Linked DNA regions of Variovorax paradoxus. The protein of the gene in region 1 binds, or shares a complex with, the protein of each later gene. Links are inferred from orthologs where the notes say so. Each region holds a gene or a part of one and is shown on either strand. Other genes may lie near its edges.

The links.
Region 2: the proteins of QFZ42_RS05860 (region 1) and QFZ42_RS04635 are in contact, whole or in part, in a cryo-EM structure (PDB 8ZAL), measured with the Escherichia coli proteins. The link is inferred for Variovorax paradoxus from one-to-one orthologs.

The regions. Positions count from the first base shown.
Region 1 is NZ_JAUSXG010000001.1:1,242,874-1,253,233, reverse strand. What follows is about bases 3,897-6,717. They hold QFZ42_RS05860 (HlyD family secretion protein), read right to left. Parts: upstream 6,064-6,717; coding sequence 4,729-6,063; downstream 3,897-4,728. Other genes in these bases: QFZ42_RS05855 (efflux transporter outer membrane subunit), read right to left, coding at 6,102-6,717; QFZ42_RS05865 (DHA2 family efflux MFS transporter permease subunit), read right to left, coding at 3,897-4,698. In the rest of the region: QFZ42_RS05885 (ABC transporter substrate-binding protein), read right to left, coding at 1-135; QFZ42_RS05880 (ABC transporter ATP-binding protein), read right to left, coding at 193-900; QFZ42_RS05875 (ABC transporter ATP-binding protein), read right to left, coding at 902-1,672; QFZ42_RS05870 (AGE family epimerase/isomerase), read left to right, coding at 1,891-3,102; more of QFZ42_RS05865, read right to left, coding at 3,136-3,896; more of QFZ42_RS05855, read right to left, coding at 6,718-7,583; QFZ42_RS05850 (MarR family winged helix-turn-helix transcriptional regulator), read right to left, coding at 7,576-8,112; QFZ42_RS05845 (ABC transporter transmembrane domain-containing protein), read left to right, coding at 8,189-9,973; QFZ42_RS05840 (DUF1178 family protein), read right to left, coding at 10,008-10,360. UniProt on the Escherichia coli protein: Part of the tripartite efflux system EmrAB-TolC, which confers resistance to antibiotics such as CCCP, FCCP, 2,4-dinitrophenol and nalidixic acid. EmrA is a drug-binding protein that provides a physical link between EmrB and TolC.
Region 2 is NZ_JAUSXG010000001.1:994,732-1,005,161, reverse strand. Bases 4,275-7,165 are described here. They hold QFZ42_RS04635 (TolC family outer membrane protein), read left to right. Parts: upstream 4,275-4,894; coding sequence 4,895-6,436; downstream 6,437-7,165. Other genes in these bases: QFZ42_RS04630 (3-deoxy-D-manno-octulosonic acid transferase), read right to left, coding at 6,565-7,165; QFZ42_RS04640 (rhodanese-like domain-containing protein), read left to right, coding at 4,535-4,873; QFZ42_RS04645 (protein-L-isoaspartate O-methyltransferase family protein), read left to right, coding at 4,275-4,520. Outside these bases: QFZ42_RS04665 (TonB-dependent receptor), read right to left, coding at 1-1,900; QFZ42_RS04660 (hypothetical protein), read right to left, coding at 1,980-2,396; peptide-methionine (S)-S-oxide reductase MsrA, read right to left, coding at 2,422-2,973; QFZ42_RS04650 (TetR/AcrR family transcriptional regulator), read left to right, coding at 3,075-3,752; more of QFZ42_RS04645, read left to right, coding at 3,843-4,274; more of QFZ42_RS04630, read right to left, coding at 7,166-7,947; QFZ42_RS04625 (phosphomannomutase/phosphoglucomutase), read right to left, coding at 7,953-9,335; QFZ42_RS04620 (DNA-3-methyladenine glycosylase 2 family protein), read left to right, coding at 9,447-10,430. UniProt on the Escherichia coli protein: Outer membrane channel, which is required for the function of several efflux systems such as AcrAB-TolC, AcrEF-TolC, EmrAB-TolC and MacAB-TolC. These systems are involved in export of antibiotics and other toxic compounds from the cell.

The DNA.
Region 1 (10,360 bases):
GCCTTCGAGGTCGGCATACAGGCCCGACAGGTCGCTGATGTAGCCGATGACGACCTTCTCCTGCGCCTGCACGGCATGGCTGGCCAGACCCGCGGCTCCGAGCATGAGAGCAATGATTTTGAGCTTGGTTTGCATGTGTGTCTCCTGGATGGTTGAGAGAGTCAACGGGAAAAAAGGTTGGCGCGGCGGCGGCTACACGCCCAGCAGTTCGCTGAGCACGGGCATCTTGGCGTCGAGCTCCTTGGCGCCGAAAGCCTCGACCATGCGGCCGTGCTCCATCACGTAGAAGCGGTCGGCCAGCGGCGCGGCGAAGCGGAAGTTCTGCTCCACCATCACGATGGTGTAGCCCTTGCTGCGCAGGGTGTGGATCATTCGGGCGAGCGCCTGCACGATCACTGGCGCCAGGCCTTCGGAAATTTCGTCGAGCAGCAGCAGCTTGGCGCCGGTGCGCAGGATGCGCGCCACTGCGAGCATCTGCTGCTCGCCGCCGGAAAGCCGCGTGCCGGGGCTGTTGCGGCGCTCAGCGAGGTTGGGAAACATCTCGTAGATTTCGGCCACCGACATGCCCGGTCCCGCACCCTTGAGCGCGGGCGGCAGCAGCAGGTTTTCCTCGGCGGAGAGGCTGGCGAAGATGCCGCGCTCTTCAGGGCAATAGCCGATGCCCAGGTGCGCGATGCGGTGCGTGGCCATGCCGATGGTCTGCGTGCCATTGACCTCGATGCTGCCCTTGCGGGAGCCGGTCAAGCCCATGATGGCGCGCAGCGTGCTCGTGCGTCCGGCGCCGTTGCGGCCGAGCAGCGTCACCACTTCGCCGGGCTGCACCACCATGTCCACGCCATGCAGCACGTGCGATTCGCCGTACCAGGCGTGGAGGCCTTTGATTTCCAGGGCGGCGGTCATGTCAATGTGCGCCTTGCAGTTGTCCGTCGGTGGTGCCCATGTAGGCCTCCATCACCTGCGGATTCTTCGAGACTTCGGCATACGGGCCTTCAGCCAGCACGGCGCCGCGCTGCAGCACGGTGATGGTGTCTGCAATGGTCGAGACCACGCTCATGTTGTGCTCGACCATCAGGATGGTGCGTCCGGCCGACACGCGCTTGATGAGCTCGGCCACGCGATGCACGTCTTCGTGGCCCATGCCCTGCGTGGGCTCGTCGAGCAGCATCAGCTCGGGGTCCATGGCCAGCGTGGTGGCGATTTCGAGCGCGCGCTTGTGGCCGTAGGGCAGGTTCACGGTCAGTTCGTCGGCCTGGTCGGCCAGGCCCACTTCGGCCAGCAGCTCACGGGCGCGCGCATCGAGCGGCTTGAGCGTCTTCTCGCTCTTCCAGAAATGGTACGAAGTGCCGAGCGCGCGCTGCAGGCCGAGGCGCACGTTCTCGAGCAGCGTGAGGTGCGGGAACACCGCCGATATCTGGAACGAGCGGATGATGCCGCGCCGCGCGATCTGCGCCGGGTGCTCGCCCGTGATGTCCTGTCCGTTGAACAGGATCGTGCCCCTGGTGGGTTCGAGGAATTTGGTGAGCAGGTTGAAGCAGGTGGTCTTGCCGGCACCGTTCGGGCCGATCAACGCGTGGATCGAGCCGCGCACGACCGAGAGATCGACCTTGCTGACCGCGGTGAACCCCTTGAATTCCTTGGTGAGCTGGCGTGTTTCGAGGATGACGTCGCTCATCTCGCGAAGCCGCCCGGGTTCAGGAAGGATATGTCGGTCATGCGGTCCATCTCTCAATGCGCCACTGTCGAGCGCGGCCTGATTGTTGGTGGGCGCCCGGTACTTGCATACTGGGGCAAATGCCTATGCTGCAGTGCAACCTGTCCACGCGGACCATCGTCGGCATCGGCCGACTGTCGTCACAATGACAATGACTCATCGGTTTTCAAACCTCGACCATGCCGAACTTCCGCTCACCCGAATTCCTGACCGGCCACATCCTGCGCACGCTGGCTTTCTACGAGCCGGTCAGCCGCGACCCATCGGGCGGCTTTTTCCACTTCTTCAAGGACGACGGCACGGTGTACGACCGGCGCACGCGGCACCTGGTCAGCAGCACGCGCTTTGTCTTCAACCATGCGATGGCGTACCGGCGCTTCGGCCGTCCGGACGATCTGGCCGCCGCGCGCCATGGCCTGGCGTTCGTGCAGCATGCGCACGCGCAGCCGAGAGACGGCTACGCATGGCAGATCGACTGGCACGACGCCCGTGCCACGGTGCAGGACGGCACGCACCATTGCTACGGCCAGGCCTTCGTGCTGCTCGCGCATGCGCACGCGCTGATGGCGGGCATCGACGAGGCGCGCGTGGGACTGGAGCACACCTGGCAGCTGATGGAACGGCATTTCTGGGAGCCGCAGCACGCGCTCTATGCCGACGAAGCCACTCCTCCTGATTGGCAGGTGGGGCCCTATCGGGGCCAGAACGCCAACATGCACGCTTGCGAGGCGATGCTCGCCGCATACGAGGCCACGCAGGACATGCGTTATCTCGATCGTGCGCAGGCACTCGCGGAATCAGTCACGGGCCGGCTGGCCGCACTGGCCGGCGGGCTGGTCTGGGAGCACTACCGCGACGACTGGTCGGTCGACTGGGACTACAACCGCGGCGACAAGAGCAACATCTTCCGGCCCTGGGGTTTCCAGACCGGCCATCTCACCGAGTGGACCAAGCTGCTGCTGCAGCTCGAACGCGTGCTTGTTGCGGCAGGCCGCGAAGCGGCCTGGATCGTGCCGCGCGCCAGGCATTTCTTCGACACCGCCATGCTGCGCGGCTGGGACGCGGCGCATGGCGGGCTCGTCTACGGATTCGGCCCCGACGGCGCGGTGTGCGACCGCGACAAGTACTTCTGGGTGCAGGCCGAAAGCTTCGCGGCCGCGGCCCTGCTGGCGGCGCGCACCGGCGATGCGGGCGACGTGGGTTACTGGAACTGGTACGACCGCATCTGGGCCTACAGCTGGGAACACTTCGTCGACCACCAGCACGGTGCGTGGTACCGCATCCTCACGCCCGACAACCGCAAGATCAGCGACGAGAAGAGCCCGGCCGGCAAGACCGACTACCACACCATGGGGGCGTGCTACGACGTCTTGCGCGCGCTGGGCGCGTGAGAAGCGCGCCCTCTTTGCGACTTGCGGTCGCGCTCAGTGCGCGCCTGCTGCCGCGTCGCCGCCCGCGCCGCCCTTTTGCGGCCGTGCCAGCCACACCAGCGGAATCAGCAGCAGGAACAGAATCGCCGATGCATAGAAGATGTCGTTCGCGGCCAGCATGAACGACTGCTGATCGACCAGGCGGTTGATCTGCCCCAGCACCTGCTCGCTGCTCAGGCCGCTGTTCGCCAGGCCGGCCATGGCACTGGTGGCCGCGTTGTTGCCCTGGTTCACCGACTCGGCAAGCTGCGAATGGTGCAGCGCCGCGCGGTTCTCCCACAGCGTGGTGGTGATCGACGTGCCCATGGCACCCGCGGTGATCCGCAGGAAGTTTGACAACCCCGAGGCCGCCGGAATGCGGTCAGGTGTGAGCCCCGACAACGTGATGGTCACCAGTGGAATGAAGAAGAACGCCATCGCAATGCCCTGGATGATCGTCGGGATGATGATCGTCGCGAAGTCGGCCTGCGTGTTGAAGTTCGACCGCATCCACAGCACCAGCGCGAACACCAGGAACGAGAAGGTCGCGTAGCGGCGCGGATCGATCTTGGACACCGTGAGCCCGACCACCGGCGAGAAGAAAATCGCGAGCAGCCCCACCGGCGCCATGATCATGCCGGCCTGCGTGGCGGTATAGCCCATCCACTGCTGCAGCCACAGAGGCAGCAGCACCACGTTGCCGAAGAACAGGCCGTAGGCCACGGCGGTTGCCACCGCGCCCGACCAGAAATTGCGGCGCTTGAAGAGCGACAGATCGACCACCGGGTGCTTGTCGGTCAGCTCCCAGATCAGGAAGAACGCGAAGCCGACCACGGCAACAACCGCCATCGTGACGATCTCGGGCGAATGGAACCAGTCGAGCTCCTTGCCCTTGTCGAGCATGAGCTGCATGGAGCCGACCCACAGCACCAGGAGCGCGAGGCCGATGGCGTCGATGGGCACCTTGCGCGTGGTGCTTTCACGGTCGCGGTAGAGCGCCCACGTGATGGCCGCTGCGACGATGCCCACGGGAATGTTGATGTAGAAGATCCACGGCCACGAGATATTGTCGGTGATCCAGCCGCCCAGGAGCGGCCCCATCACCGGCGCGACCAGCGTCGTCATCGACCACATCGCCATGGCCAGACCGGCCTTGGCGCGCGGATAGCTCGACAGCAGCAGCGTCTGCGACAGCGGAATCATCGGCCCTGCGACAAAGCCCTGCAGCGCGCGGAACAGGATGAGCGTGGTCATGTTCGGCGCGAGGCCGCACAGCAGCGAGGCGACCATGAACAGAATCACGCTGGCCATGAACAGGCGCACCTGGCCGAAGCGCTGGGTCATGAACCCCGTGAGCGGCACCGCGATGGCATTGGCCACCGCGAAGCTGGTGATGACCCAGGTGCCTTGCGTGGTGCTCACGCCCAGGTCGCCCGAGATGGCCGGCAACGACACGTTCGCGATCGACGAGTCGAGCACGTTCATGAAAGTTGCCGCGGAAAGCGCGACGGTCCCCCAGACGCGGGCGGAGCCCTCGAGCGGTGGATGCGCGACGTAAGCGGGAGCGGCTGTGGCCATTGGCGTTGCCCTGAGAACCGGCGACGGCGATCAGCCGGGATGGGACTGCGATGCAGCGGGTGCCGCATTGCCAGCAGGTGCGGCGGTGGCTGCACGGCCCGCCGGCGCTGCGGCGGCTGCCGGCGCGCCGCGGCCGAGGTTGGCGGCCACGATGCGGTCGACTTCGGCGTCGGCGCCGCGGTCCAGCTGGCTGTAGACCTGCGTCTGCGAGATGGCGGTGTCGCGCGGTGCGTCGGCCAGCATCTTGCCGCCCTTCTGCGTGATGTCGATCTCGGCGTCCATCGACAGGCCGATGCGCAGCGGGTTGGCCTTGAGCTGTTCAGGATCGAGCGCGATGCGCACAGGCACGCGCTGCACCACCTTGATCCAGTTGCCGGTGGCGTTCTGTGCCGGCAACAGCGCAAAGGCGCTGCCGGTTCCCACGCCCAGGCCCGCCACCTTGCCGGTGTATTCGACCTTCTTGCCATAGACGTCGGCCCTGAGCTTCACGGGCTGATCGATGCGGATGTTGCGCAGCTGCACTTCCTTGAAGTTCGCGTCGACCCACAGCTGGTTCAGCGGCACGATCGACATCATCGGCGTGCCGGCGGCCACGCGCTGGCCGAGCTGCACGGTGCGCTTGGCGACATAGCCGTCGACCGGTGCGGGCATGGCCACGCGCTGGGTGGCCAGGTACGCCTCGCGCACCTTGGCGGCAGCGGCCAGCACGCTCGGGTGCTGGGCCACGCTGGTGCCCTCGGTCAGCGACTGGTTGCTTGCCAGCTGCTCGCGCGCGGCGACTACGCCGGCCTGGGCAGCGGCCAGCGCGCTCCTGGCATTGGCCAGCTGCGTTTCAGCGTGGTTGAGCTCTTCCTTGGAGACCGCACCATTGCCCGACAGCGCACGGCGGCGCTGCAGGTCGTCCTGCGCCTTGGCAATGTCGCTCTGCGCCTTGACGATATCGGACTGGCGCAGCGTGACCTGCGCGGCCAGCGAACCGTTGTTGGCGTAGAGCGTGCGCACCTGGCGCACCGCCTGCGCGAGCGCGGCCTCGGCCTGCTCGAGCGCCACCTTGGCATCGGCGGGGTCCAGCTGCACCAGCGGCTGGCCGGCCTTCACGAAGTCGGTGTCGTCGGCGCTGATGGCCATGACGGTGCCGCCGATCTGCGGCGTGATCTGGATCACGTTGCCCTGCACGTAGGCGTTGTCGGTGTCCTCGTAGTGGCTGGCCACCAGCCATTCGTAGACGCCCCAGCCGCCGCCTGCGACGATCACCACGGCCGCGAGCGCGGTCAGTGCGCGGCGGCGCTTGCCGTTGCCGGCGGGTGCTTCAGGCGTTGCGGGGGCTGCCGTGGCAGCGGGCGTCGGAGTGTTGTTATCGCTCATGATGAAGTTCTTTCCGAAGACGAAAAAGTCGGTTCAGTTCAGTTCAGTGCGGCCGATGAAGCCGGTGCCGTGGCGGTGGCCGTCGCCGGCGGCTGCCAGCCGCCGCCGAGCGCGCGCGCCAGGCCCACTTGCGTGTCGAGTGCGCGCGCGGCAAGGTCCACGGCCAGCCGGCGCTGCGCGAGCACGGCGGTTTCCGCGGTCAGCACGTTGAGGTAGTTGCCGAGGCCGGCGCGATAGCGCTGCACGGCGATGTCGTAGGCGCCTTCGGCCGCGGTCTGCGCATCGCGCTGTTCGGCCTGCTGGCGCGCGATGGACTGCGCGCTCGACACCTGGTCGGCCGCGTCGCGCACGGCATCGAGCACGGCGGCGTTGTAGCTCTCGATGGCCGCGTCGAGATCGGCCGCCTTGCCGCGCAGGTTGGCGCGCAGCCGGCCGCCTTCGAAGATCGGCAGATGGATGGCGGGGCCCACGCCCCACTGCTCGCTGCCCGACTTGAGCAGCTTGCCGAAACCCAGGCTCTGGAAACCGACGAAGGCCGTGAGGTTCACGTTGGGATAGAACTGGGTCTTGGCATTGGCCACGTCGCTCGTGGCGGCCTCGACCCGCCAACGCGCGGCGGCAATGTCGGCACGGCGGCCCAGCAGGTCGGCCGGAATGTTGGCTTGCAGGGGCATCGGCTTGACGGCTTCCACCATCGGCGGCTTGAGCGACGCGGACACATTGGGCTGGCCCACGAGCGCATCGAGTGCGTGCTGCTGCAGCGCGATCTGCTCGTTGAGCGCTTCGATCTGCTGGCGCGCTTCGGGCAAGCCGCCTTCGCTCTGGCGCAATTCGAGGCGGGTGTCGAGGCCGGCGGACACGCGGTCGCGCACGAGCTTGAGGGTTTCATCGCGCTGGGCCAGCGTACGCCGGGCCACGCCGAGCTGTTCGTTCAGGCGAGCCCATTGGAAATAGCTGCGGGCCACGTTGCTGGCCAGCAGCACGCGCGCCGCATCGGCATCGGCCGCCGCGGCGTTGGCACTGCCGATGGCCGCGTCGAGCGCGCTGCGGTTCTTGCCGAAGAAGTCGAGCTCCCAGCTTGCGCCGAGCTGCAGCAGACCGATGTTCTGGGTCGAGCCGCCGAGCGGTGCGGGATAGATGTAGTTGCTGTTGAACTTCTGGCGGTTCAGGTCGAGTTCGCCATTGACCTTGGGCTTCAGGGCCGACTCGGCGACGTCCGCCGAAGCTTGTGCCCGTGCGAGGCGCGCACGTGCGACCTGCAGGTTCGGATTGCCGGTCACGGCCTGGTCAATCAGCGTGTCGAGCTGCGCATCGCCGAAAGCTCGCCACCATTGGCTGTCGACACCGGGCACAACCGCAGCGTTGGTGTCAGCGGCAATGCCGACCGACGACGCATCGTGCAACTTGGCGTGCGAGTTGATGCCAGCCATGTCGGCACAGCCGGCCAATGCGGCCACCAACAGCGCGGCGGCCACGACGGGGGTGCGGCGCATAGCGCGCGCGGCGAAAGATTCAGTCATTTTTTTCTCCACGGGCTGCCAAGGCCTGCGCGTTGTCGAGGATGCGGCGCAGGTAACCCTTGAGCTGCTCCCACTCTTCGTTGGTGAAACCCGCCAGGTGCTCGTTCTGCACGCGGCTCAGCACGTGCGGAACTTCCTTGGCGGCGGCACGCCCCTCTTCGGTCAGTTCGATATTGACCACGCGGCGGTCTTCCACCGAGCGGACGCGGCGGCACAGCCCCTTGGCCTCGAGGCGGTCGAGCAGGCGCGTCATGGCCCCGGCGTCGAGCTCGCAGGCCCGGGCCAACTCGGCCACCGTAGTGGCGGCACCGACGTGCACCTTGTACAGGGGCAACCATTGGGGAAAGGTAGGGCTGCCAGGTTCGCACATGCGGGTTTCCACGGCCTGGGCCACAGCGCTCAATATGCGCCGCATCAAATACCCGATGCTTTCCTCGGCCTTGTAGGTTTCGGCACGGTAGAAGTCGGCCGGCCGCCGCTCGGGGTCGCCGGAGGGGGGCGGGACTTGCGGGGTTTCTGCATCGCTCATGAGGCAAATATTAATTGCCCAAGCAATTATTGTCAAGGCCGCCTTTGTGCGGGCAAGGGTCGGTAGAATCCGCGCCATGGCTTCCTCTCCCCTGTCTCCACCGGCCAAGGGCTCGCCCCGATCGCTGTCGGGCCTGAGCCCTTTTCTTCGGCCCTACCGCGTTCAGATCGTGCTCGCGGGCATTTTTCTGGTGCTGGCGGCCGTCACGACGCTGGTGTTTCCGCTGGCGCTGCGCAGCCTGATCGACGGTGGATTGATCAGCGCCGACAAAGGCGCGCAGACCATGGCGCTGCGCGAGCACTTCGGCGCCCTTTTCGCCGTGGCCGTGGCGCTGGGCCTTTTTTCGGCCGCGCGCTTCTACACGGTGAGCTGGCTCGGCGAGCGCGTGACGGCCGACCTGCGCAACGCGGTCTACGGCCATGTGCTGCGCCAGAGCCCGGCCTTTTTCGAGACCACGCAGACCGGTGAAGTACTGTCGCGCCTGACGGCCGACACCACGCTGGTACAGACGGTGGTCGGCTCGTCGTTGAGCATGGGTCTGCGCAACGCCGTCATGGGCGTGGGCGCGCTGGCGGTGCTGATCTGGACCAATCCCTATGTGATGGTCCAGGTGCTGGGCATCCTGGTGCTGGTGGTGCTGCCGAGCATGTGGTTCGGCCGGCGCGTGCGCAAGCTCTCGCGCGCCAGCCAGGACCGGGTGGCCGATTCGAGCGCCATCGCGGCCGAGGTGCTCAACGCGATTCCGGTGGTGCAAAGCTACACCGCCGAAGCGCGCGAGGCCGGCCGCTTCAATGCCTCGACCGAGAACGCGTTCAGAACCGCCGTGCGGCGCACGAAGGCGCGCTCGGTGCTGGTGGCCTTCATCATCATCGCCACCTCGGCGGCGCTGCTCTGGGGCCTGTATCAAGGCACGCAAGCCGTGCTGCGCGGCGACATCACGGCCGGCCATCTCGGCCAGACCGTGGTGTATGTCGCCATTCTTGCGAGCGCCACTGCGGTGCTCGGCGAGGTCTACGGCGATCTGCTGCGCGCCGCCGGTGCCACCGAGCGCCTGATGGAACTGCTGCATGCGCCGGCGGCCATCGTTTCGCCGGCCGATCCCGCGGCTGCGCCCGTTCCGGTCGCGGGCAGCGCGGTCAAGTTCGACGCGGTGACTTTCCACTACCCCTCCAGACCCGGCACCCCGGCGCTGAAAGACTTCAGCCTGGACGTCGCGCCTGGCGAAACGGTGGCGCTGGTGGGCTCGAGCGGTGCGGGCAAGAGCACGGTGTTCCAGCTGCTGCTGCGCTACTACGACCCCCAGTCTGGACGGCTGCTGCTCGACGGCGCCCCGCTGGCATCGCTCGCGTTGCCCGACTTGCGCACCCGCATCGGCCTGGTGCCGCAGGACGCGGTGATCTTCTCGGCCAGCGCTTTCGAGAACATCCGCTACGGCCGCCCCGACGCGACGGCCGACGAAGTGCATGCCGCCGCGCGCGCAGCCTTTGCACACGACTTTCTTCAAGCACTGCCAGAGGGCTACGACACGTTCCTGGGTGAGCGTGGGGTGCGGCTGTCGGGCGGACAGCGCCAGCGCATCGCCATTGCGCGCGCCATTCTCAAGAACCCGCCGCTGCTGCTGCTCGACGAAGCCACGAGCGCGCTCGATGCGGAGAGCGAACGCATGGTGCAGGCCGCGCTCGAGTCGGCGATGGAAGGCCGGACCACGCTGGTCATTGCGCACCGGCTCGCCACGGTGCAGAAGGCCGACCGCATCATCGTGCTCGACCATGGCGGCATTGTCGAACAGGGAACGCATGCCACGCTGGTGGCGCAAGGCGGGGTGTATGCCCGCCTGGCCGCGCTCCAATTCACGGCCTGAATCGGCGGGCGTTGCAGCAGGCGGCTGCGGCAGATTACTGCAGCGTTTCCTTGAGCGCTGCAGGAATCGGCAGCGGCATCACCGGAATGCCCTCGTCGAGCAGCGCTTCGGTCTGCTCGCGGGTGGCCTGGCCGCGGATGCCGCGCTCTTCGGTTTCGCCGTAGTGCATCTTGCGCGCCTCGTCGGCAAAGCGGTCGCCGACGTCCTCGGTCTTGGCGAGCACCTCGCGCACGGCGCGCATCCAGCGTGCCTCGGGAGACAGTTCGGCGGGTACCTGGGCCGCGGCGGGCGCCGAAGACGATGCAGCGGCTTCCACTGGCGCCTTGGCATTGCCCAGGTTGAGGCGCGGCGCGCTCAACAGCTTGACGATGCGCGTGTCGGCACAGA
Region 2 (10,430 bases), 250 kb from region 1 along the record:
GCGTGTAAGAGTCGGTCTCACGCGCGCCCACGCTCGGCACCCGGCGCTGCGCCGCGTTGTAGTCGAAGCCGAAGCGTGCGGCCCAGGGCCCGTTGCCGTAGGCCAGCGCGGCGCCCACGCGCAACGGCGCTATGCGCGGCAGCGGCTCGCCGGTGTCGAGGTTCTTGGCTCGCACGATGTCGCCGCGCCATTCCAGGTCGAGCGTCGAGGCATCGGCCGTCGGCGCGAAGCCGTCGGTGCCCAGCAGCCGCAGGTTGCCGTTCGCCTCGATGCCGGTGAACCGCGCGCGCACGCCGCTGTAGGCGTACTCGGCCAGCGTGTCGGTCGCCGCGGGGTCGGTCACCACCTGGCCTTCTTCGTCGAGCGTGCGGCCCGATGCCGTCAGGCCGATGTAGTTGCGAAAGCGCGTGACGTAAGCGTTGACACGGGCCGTGTTGGCGCCGGACTTCCATTGCGCACCCACATCGAAGCCGGTCGACTTTTCCTTGTCGAGGTTCGGATTGCCGACCTCCCACGCGGCCGTTGCCACGTGCGGGCCGTTGGCGAGCAGTTCGTAGTCCTTCGGTGCCCGCTCGGTATAAGCGAGGTTCGAGGTCAGCTGCCATTGCGGCGTCAGGTTCACCAGCGCGCCCAGCGCGGCGCTGTGCGGATTAAACGTGCGCTCGCCGACGGCAAAGCGCGTCACGCTCGGATCGTCCGGGTAGCCGAGCGACGTGACGCGGACCTTCTCGGTGCGCGCGCCGAAGCTCAGCTTGCCCCAGGAGGTGCCGTACTCTTCGTACATGAAGAGCGCATTGGAGCGCGTGCGGCTGTGCGGCGCAAAGGCCTCTTCGCCGTCGGCGGCGAAGCGGTTGCTTTCGCTGCTGAAGCCGACCAGGCCTTCGAAGTTGCCGATCTTCCGGTGGCGCGCCTCGATGCGCAGGTCGTTGCTCATGTTCGAGAACGTGGTGCCGGCCTCGCCGCCCTCGTACTCGGTGTGGCGGTAGTTGGTGTGGCTGAGCTTGGCGTGAACGCTGCTGATGATGCCGCCCGGGCGCCATTCGCCTTCGATCGCATAGCGGTCGGACTTCATGCCGATGGTCACGTCGTCTTCGGCCACGGTGCCGTAGTTGCTGCGGTAGGTGCTGGCCGAAGCGCCGATATAACCCTGGTCGAAAAACAGCGTGCCGCCCACCGCGCCGCCGTGCGCCTCGTTCGCCGAGTTGCAGATCTTGCGCGCCAGTGTGGGGCGGCCGGGCTTGCTGCATTCCAAATCGATGGGCGCCGAGACATCCTTCGAGTCGCGGTTGAACGCATCGACGTGCAGCGCCAAGCGGTCGTTGCCGCCTTCGAGCACGACGCCGCCGTTCTTCTCCTTGTTGCCGCTCGAAAAGCCCAGGTCGGCACGGCCGCCGAAGCCGTTGATCGGCTCGGTCGGAATGCGGTTGTCGATCACGTTGACCACGCCGCCCACCGCGCTGCCGCCGTACTGCAGCGCCGAGGGGCCGCGCAGCACTTCGATGCGGTCGGTCACGAGCGCATCCACGGGCACTGCGTGGTCGTAGCTGAGCGCCGAGGCGTCGGGCGCACCGCCGCCGTTCTGCAGGATGCGGATGCGGTCGCCGTCCTGCCCGCGGATGATCGGCCGGCTCGCATTGGGGCCGAAGTAGCTGCTGCTCACGCCGGGCACGTTGTTGAGCGTTTCGCCGAGCGTCGATTCGGAGCGCATCAACAGCTTGTCGCCCGAGAGCGTGGTGGTGGGCGCGATGAGGTCGGCCGCGCCCAGCGGATTGCCGGTGACGGCAATTTCAGGCAGGGTGGCCGCGGGCGCTTCGGCGGGTTGCGCCTGGGCCATGGCCGCGAAAGAAGCCAGCGAAAGAACGGCAGCGCCGATGGCGTTGCGACGGAAGTTGGGAATCATGAATGAGCACTCGTTGAATCAAGGGACGATCTGCCGCCACCCGCGAGACGCGGGTGCAGCAACCGGAACACGGAGGGATTCAGCGAGTGGAAGGCGGGCCGCGCGCGTCGAACAGCGCGACCCAGCGGGCGATGGCTTCGCCCTGCAGATAGGCAAAGGTGGCTGATGGCAAGAACACCGGCAGCACCACCATGGGAACGCCCAGTGCGCCCGAGCCGTGCGACAGCTGGTCGTACAGCCGGCATTCGGCGTCGGAGTGATCGCCGAACAGGCCGGCAATTCCATGGGACTGGTGGGACACGTGGGCTGTATGCCCGCCCATCTCTTCAGCATGCCTCGCCTGCGCGGCCGCGTTCGCCTGGCCAAGGCCCGGCACGTGCAGCGTGCGGTGGATCAGCCCCAACGTGCCCGCGAACCACAGCGCAACCACCAGTGCGATGGCGACCGCACGGGTCGACAGAATCGACCGATGCGGAGCTTGGCTGGCGGTATGCATGGCGAACGGGGCTTTCAGGAACCGATCAGGCCTTGACGCGCGAGGCGAAGGTCTTCTGGAACTTCTCTACTTTGGGGCCGACCACGAAAGCGCAGTAGCCCTGGTTCGGGTTGTTCAGGAAGTAGTCCTGGTGGTAGGCCTCGGCGGTCGAGTAATTGGTGAGCGCCGCCACCTCGGTCACGATGGGCGCGCTGTAGGTCTTGCTGGCTTCTATTTCGCGGACGATCTCTTCGGCCACCTGTTTCTGCGCTTCGTTCGTGAAATAGATGCCGCTGCGGTACTGCGTGCCGGCATCGTTGCCTTGGCGGTTCAAGGTCGTGGGGTCGTGCACCACGAAGAAAATCTCGAGAATTTCGCGCAGGGCGATGACGGCGGGGTCGAATTCCACCTTCACCACCTCCACATGCCCGGTGCGCCCGGTGCAGACCTGCTCGTAGCTCGGATTGACCGTCTGGCCGTTGCAGTAGCCCGATTCGACGTCCACCACGCCCTGCACGCGGTCGAACACGGCCTCGGTGCACCAGAAGCAGCCTCCCCCGAGCACGATGGTTTCGGTTGGCAACGGTGAAGAAGACATGGGCTGCTCCGGCAGATAGGAAAAAAGCGAACCCGATATTGTCGCGGCTTGACGGGTCGGATGCGGGTCACTACATTACTAACCCGCGAGTCATTAATCTCATGTCCACCCCCCGTTCCTTTGTCGACAAGCTCTGCCCCGTGCGCTCCAAACGCGAGCGCCGCAAGGAAGCGCGCCCTGGCGAGCTGTTGGCGGCCGCGCTCGACCTCTTCGTCGAGAAAGGCTTTGCCGCCACCCGCTCCGAGGAAGTCGCGGCGCGTGCGGGGGTCTCCAAGGGCACGCTCTTTCTCTATTTTCCGAGCAAGGAAGAGCTTTTCAAGGCCGTGGTGGTCGAAAACCTCAGCGGCCGGTTTTCCGAGTGGAACGAAGAATTCGAAACCTTCGAAGGCAGCTCGGCGGACATGCTGCGCTATTGCATGCGCGTCTGGTGGGAGCGGGTCGGCATGACCAAGGCCTCGGGACTGACCAAGCTCATGATGAGCGAAGGCGCCAATTTTCCCGACCTGGCGGAGTTCTACCGCAAGGAAGTGATCCGGCCGGGCCACGCATTGCTGCGGCGCATCCTGCAGCGCGGCATCGACAAAGGCGAATTCGCGCCGGTCGACATCGACCACGCCATCTATTCGGTGGTGGCGCCCATGGTCTTCCTGATGCTGTGGAAGCATTCGGCCATGGTCTGCGTCGACGAAGACACCGCGCTCGACCCCGAAAAGTACCTCGCCACCCAGGCCGAGACCGTGCTCTACGGCCTCACGCGCCGCCCCGAGGCCGCGGCATGAAGCGTGCATCGATGGCCGGGCTTCCGCGAATGGGCGCGGCGCAACCTAAAATTGAAGGTTTGTCCTGAGCCCCACAAGGAAAAGCCTCCCATGAACCCGACACCCACCCTCGAGCGCTTGCGCTTCAACATGATCGAGCAGCAGATCCGGCCCTGGGATGTGCTGGACCTGGAAATTCTCGACCTGCTGGCCGCCATCCGGCGCGAAGACTACGTGCCGCCCGCGCACCGCGGCCTGGCCTTCTTCGACATGGAAATTCCGCTCGGCGACGGCTCCGTTCCCGGCCAGGTGATGCTCTCGCCCAAGGTCGAGGCGCGCATGCTGCAGGACCTGCATGTGCAAAAGCACGAATCGGTGCTCGAGATCGGCACCGGCTCCGGCTTCATGGCCGCCCTGCTCGCCCACCGCGCCGCGCAGGTGCTGTCGCTCGAAATCGACCCGGTGCTGGCCGCCCGCGCCGCCGAAACGCTGCGCCAGAACGGCGTTGCCAATGTCGAGGTGCGCAACGCCGACGGTGCCGTGCCGCTGGCGAGCGGCCCGAGCTTCGATGTGATCGTGCTCAGCGGTTCCGTCGCGCGCATTCCGCAGAACCTGCTCGGCTCGCTCAAGGTCGGCGGCCGTCTCGCCGCCATCGTGGGCGAAGAGCCGATGATGCGCGCGCACTTCGTCACCCGCTCGAGCGAAAGCAAGTGGGACACCCTCCAGCCGTGGGACACCGTGGCACCGCGACTGCTCAATTTCCCCGAGCCTTCGCGCTTCTCGTTCTGAACGGACGCTTTCGAATGATCGATCAAGTCCGCCCCTCCGACCTGGCCGCCTGGTTTGCGCAAAACCCCGATGCGGCGCCCGTGCTGCTCGACGTGCGCGAACCCTGGGAGCTGCAGACGGCGAGCGTCGCCCCCCAGGGCTTCACGCTGGTCGCCATTCCGATGAACGAAATTCCGGCCCGGCTTGCCGAGCTCGGCGAGGGCCAGCGCATTGCGTGCCTCTGCCATCACGGCGCACGCAGCCAGCGCGTGGCTGCCTTTCTGAACCAGAACGGCTTTGCCGAACTGGCCAACGTGGCCGGCGGCATCGACGCCTGGTCCGCACAGCACGACCCCGCCGTGCCGCGCTACTGATTCTTTCTTCAAGGACGTTCAATGCCTCCACGGCCCAGGCTTTTGCCTCTTTCCGCAGCGCTCGCAAGCCTTTTTGCCACCCTGCTCGCACTGCCGGCCCAAGGCCAGACACTGAACGAACTCTACGAATCCGCACGCGGCTTCGATGCCACGTACCAGGGTGCGCGGGCCCAGTACGACGCGAACGTGGCGCGCGCCGCCCAGGCCAAGGCTGGCATCCTTCCCGCCGTGGGGCTCACGGCCGGCGCCACGCGCAACAACCTCGACATCGACACGCTCACCGGCCCCGGCCGCGGAACGAGCACGCCGCGCGACTTCACCACGCAGAACGTCGGCATCAACGCCACGCAGCCGATCTACCGGCCCGCCAACTGGGCCACCTACGAGCAGGGCAAGCGGCAGGCCGAGATTGCCGAGGCGGTGCTCACCGCGGCCGAGCAGGACCTGATCGTTCGCGTGAGCCAGGCGTATTTCGACGTGCTCGCGAGCCAGGACAGCCTGACGCTGGTGCGCGCGCAAAAGGTGGCCGTGGCCGAGCAGCTCGCATCGGCCAAGCGCAACTTCGAGGTCGGCACCTCCACCATCACCGACACGCGCGAAGCCCAGGCCCGCTACGACCTCGTGATTGCGCAAGAGATTGCCGCCGAGAACGACCTGCAGGTGAAGAAGATCATCCTCGACCAGCTGGTCGGCCGCCCCGGCAGCGTGCCGGTGCCGCTGTCGCAGCCCGTGGTGTTGCCGACGGCCATGCCGGCCAACATCGAAGCCTGGGTGGCGCAGGCCGAGGAAGCACACCCCTCCATCCGCCAGGCGCGGCTCGGCCTCGACGTCGCGGGCCTGGAAATCCGCAAGGCCGAAGCCGGCCACAAGCCCACGCTGGACGCCAACCTGGGTTACAACATCACGCGCAATCCGCACGGCACCAGCACCAGCACCGTGGGCACGCGCATCGATGCCGCGTCGGTGGGCGTGGTGTTCAACATGCCGCTCTTCGCGGGCTTTGCCACCGAGAACCGCATCAAGGAAACGCTGGCGCTCGAAGACCAGTCGCGCAGCGTGCTCGAAGGCACCCGGCGCAGCGTGGCGCAGGCCACGCGCGCGGCCTATCTCGGGCTGGTGTCCGGTGCGGGCCAGGTCAAGGCCCTCGAAGCGGCCGAGGCCTCGAGCCAGAGCGCGCTCGATGCCAACCGGCTCGGCTACCAGGTGGGCGTGCGCATCAACATCGACGTGCTCAATTCGCAGAGCCAGCTGTTCCAGACCAAGCGCGACCTCGCGCAGGCGCGCTACAACGTGCTCCTGGGCAACCTGAAGCTGCGCCAGGCCAACGGCACGCTGACGGTGGAAGACATGAACGCGATCAATGCGACGCTGGCGAAGAACGGAGGCACGCCTTCGCAGCCCGCGCTCGGCGAGCGTCCGCAGACATCGCCTTCCACAGTGCCGGTCACCCCGCCGAGCATTCCCGTGGTGCCGCCGGTGCCGGTGCCGCCGTTCAATCCGCCGGCGCCGACGATGCCGTCGACGCCGGTGCCGCCGGTGATCCTCAATCCGCCGGTGCGCTGAGGATTTCTCCCTCCCCTCCCGGGGGAGGGCCGGGGTGGGGGCACGACGGCCTCGGCCCGATCATGGCGTTCGTTGGGCGCTCGCCCCCATCCCAGCCTTCCCCCAGCGGGGGAAGGAGCCACGCACACTCAGTCGAGTGTGGGTTCGGCGCGCGGCGCTTCGCTTTCGAGCGGCGCGTGTTCCGACGCCACCGGGTCCGCAGCCTGCGCAATGGCCAGCACCGCCGCGGCCGTGCGTTCGGCCGCCCCGCGATTCGACGACGAAAAAGCCAGCGCGGCCTGCGCCATGGCGGCGCGGCGCTCGGGGTTCTCGACCAGCTTGAGCGCCGCGGTCACCGCCTGCTCCATGGTCTCGACGCGCAGCGAGGCACCGGCTGCGAGCGACAGCTGCGCGGCTTCGGCGAAATTGAAGGTCGAAGGGCCCATGACCACCGGACAACCGCAGGCGGCGGGCTCGATGAGGTTCTGGCCGCCCAGCGGCTCGAAGCTTCCACCGAGCAGCGCGACGTCGGCCAGGCCGTAGTAAAGCGCCATCTCGCCGAGCGAATCGCCGAGCCATATCTCGGCGTCGGTCGGCTCACCGGCGGCGCTGCGGCGCGCCACGGCAAAGCCCTGCGATTCGATCAGCGCGGCCACCTCGTCGAAGCGCTGCGGATGGCGCGGCACGATCATCCATTGCACGTCGTGCACGCGCTTGGCAATCGAACGAACCGCCCCCTGCTCCGGCGGCACCGGCGACGTGGCCCCGAAGCGCTTGAGCACGTCGAGCAGCATGCGCTCCTCGCCGTCGCGCGAGCTCGCGAGCACCACCATGGGCTTGGGCAGCCGCTCGCGCAGCGCCACGGCCGCCGAGAGCTGGCGCACGTCGGGCGAGGCATCGAACTTGAGGTTGCCGTAGATGCCGGCCACCTTGGCGCCGAGGGACACGAGCCGATGCGCATCGGCCTCGGTCTGCGCCCACACGGCGGCCAGCGCCGAATACGCGGGCCGCGCGAGCCAGCCCAGGCGTTCGGCCGCAGCCAGCGATTTCTCGTTGAGCCGCGCATTGGCGAGCACCAGCGGAATGCGGCGCTCGGCACACGCGGCAGCCATCTCGGGCCAGACCTCGGTTTCCATCAGCACGCCGATGCGCGGCTGAAAGCGGTCGAGAAAGCGCGCCACCGCGCCCGGCGTGTCCCACGGCTGCCAGACCTGCGTGTCGCCCGGTTCGAGCAGCTTGGCGCCTTCTTCGCGGCCGGTGGCGGTGCCGTGCGTGAGCAGGATCGGGATGCCCGGATACTGCCGCCGCAACTCCGCAATCAGGATCGCGGCCGCGCGCGTTTCGCCGAGCGAGACCGCATGCACCCAGCACTGGCCCTCGCCGGTGGTTGCGTCGTCGTAGGTGCCGAAGCGTTCCTCGACGGCGACGCCATAGCCGGGCTCGGCCACCGCGCGGTGCCGCAGCTTGCGGCGAACCAGCGGTTGCACAACGGAGGTGAAAACGCCGTAGAGGCGCAGCAGCAGCGATCGCACGGGGTTCAGTGCGACGCTTCGGCCAGCGTCGCGTCAGCCTTGACGGTTCTGAGGAGCGCGAGCATTTCGGCTTCGATGCGCTTCAGCGCCGCATCGGTCTGGCCTTCGAAGCGCAGCACCAGCACCGGCGTGGTGTTCGAAGCGCGAATCAGGCCGAAGCCATCGGGCCAGTCGACGCGCAGGCCGTCGATGGTCGAGACCACGGCGGGCGCCGCGAAGCTCGCACCTGCCACCAGCTTGTCGACCACCGCGTGCGGCTCGCCTTCGGCGCACTTCACGTTGAGTTCGGGTGTCGAGAAGCTCGTGGGCAGCGCGTTGAGCGTGTCGCTCGCGTTGGGCGTCTTGCTCAATATCTCGAGCAGGCGGCAGCCCGCATAGGTGCCGTCGTCGAAGCCGAACCAGCGCTCCTTGAAGAAGATGTGGCCGCTCATTTCGCCGCCGAGCGGCGAATCGATTTCCTTCATCTTGGCCTTGATCAGCGAATGGCCGGTCTTGAAGATCATCGGCTTGCCGCCCGCCGCCTCGATGGCCGGCGCCAGGCGCTGCGAGCACTTCACGTCGTACACGATGGTGCCGCCCGGCACGCGCGAGAGCACGTCTTGTGCAAAGAGCTGCATCTGGCGATCGGGGAAGATGTTCTGGCCGTCTTTCGTGACGATGCCCAGCCGGTCGCCGTCTCCGTCGAAGGCGAGGCCCAGTTCCGCGTCGCCGGTGGCCAGTGCGGCCATCAGGTCCTTGAGGTTCTCGGGCCGGCTCGGATCGGGGTGGTGGTTGGGAAAGTCGCCGTCGACCTCGCTGAACAGCTCGCTCACCTCGCAGCCGATGGCCCGGAAGATGGCGGGAGCCGAAGCGCCCGCGATGCCGTTGCCCGAATCGACCACGATCTTGAGCGGACGCGCCAGCTTGATGTCGCCGACGATGCGCTTCACATAGGCATCGGTCACATCGACATTGCGCACGCTGCCGCCGGGTGCCAGCTTGGCGGTGCCCTCTTCCATCACCTTGCGCAGGCCCTGGATCTCGTCGCCGTAGATGGCGCGGCCGGCCAGCACCATCTTGAAGCCGTTGTAGTCCTTGGGGTTGTGGCTGCCCGTGACCTGGATACCGCTGCTCGACAGCGTGTGCGCCGCAAAGTACAGCATGGGCGTGGTCACGGCCCCGACATTAATGACCTCGACGCCAGTGGCCACAAGACCCTTGATCAGTGCTTCGGCGAGCGCAGGGCCCGACAGGCGGCCGTCGCGGCCCACGGCCACGGTTTTTTCACCGGCGGCTCGGGCGGCGCTGCCGAAAGCCCGGCCGAGCGCTTCGGCGACCTCGGCATCGAGCGTGACGGGCACCACGCCCCGAATGTCATAGGCCTTGAAAATCGACGCACTGAGTTGCATGAGAAGGCATTCCCTGTAGTTCTAAAGACCGAGCCATTGTAGGCAAGCAGTCTCGTGCCCACATGTCCGAAAACGGCCAGTTGAAACGAGTCGAAACCGTATCATTTGCCCATGCCTTCCACACATGCCTCCACCGAAGCGCTCGAGAGCGATGCCTGCTACCTGGCAATGAAGACGCACGACGCGCGCTTCGACGGCTCGTTCTTCACCGCGGTGACCTCCACCGGCATCTACTGCCGGCCGGTCTGCCGCGTGAAGCTGCCGCGGCGCGAGAACTGCCGGTTCTTCCGCCATGCGGCGCAGGCGGAGGCGGAAGGCTTTCGCCCCTGCCTGCGCTGCCGGCCCGAACTGGCACCGCGCGCCGCGAGCTGGTCCACCGAAGATGCCTCGCGCATTCTCGCGCTGCAGGCCGCGCGCCTCATCGACGAGCCCGATGCGTGGGCCGAAGAAGGTCCGGGTGCCGCGCAGATCGCCGCGCGGCTCGGCGTGAGCGACCGCCATCTGCGGCGCATCTTCGAAGCGCAGTTCGGCGTCTCGCCCTTGCAATATCTGCAGACGCGGCGCCTGCTGGCCGCCAAGCAATTGATTGCCGATACGCGGCTGCCGATGACGCAGGTGGCCCTGGCCAGCGGCTTTGCGAGCGTGCGCCGCTTCAATGCCGCTTTCCTTGAGCATTACGGCCTGAACCCGAGTGCGCTGCGGCGCGCGGGCGGCGCCGAGGGCGGCGAAGGCAAGGCCATCGAAGTGCGCCTGGGCTTTCGCCCGCCGTATGACGTGAACGCGATGCTCGGCTTCTTTGCGCGCCGTGCGCTGCGCGGCGTCGAGCTTGCGTTCACGGCCGACGGCAAGGAGCCCGTCAAAGGCAGCACGCCCACGTATGTGCGGCTGGCCCGCACACTGCGCGTGCAGCAAGGCGCCCAGACACACGCCGGATGGCTGCAGCTTCGCTTCGACATGGAGCGCGAGCAGATGCTGCTCTCGGTCAGCGATTCACTCGCCGCCGTCCTGCCGATCGTGATCAGCCGCGCGCGCGCCATGCTCGACCTCGACGCCGAGCCGATGGCGATCAACGCCGCGCTGCACGACGCCTTTCCG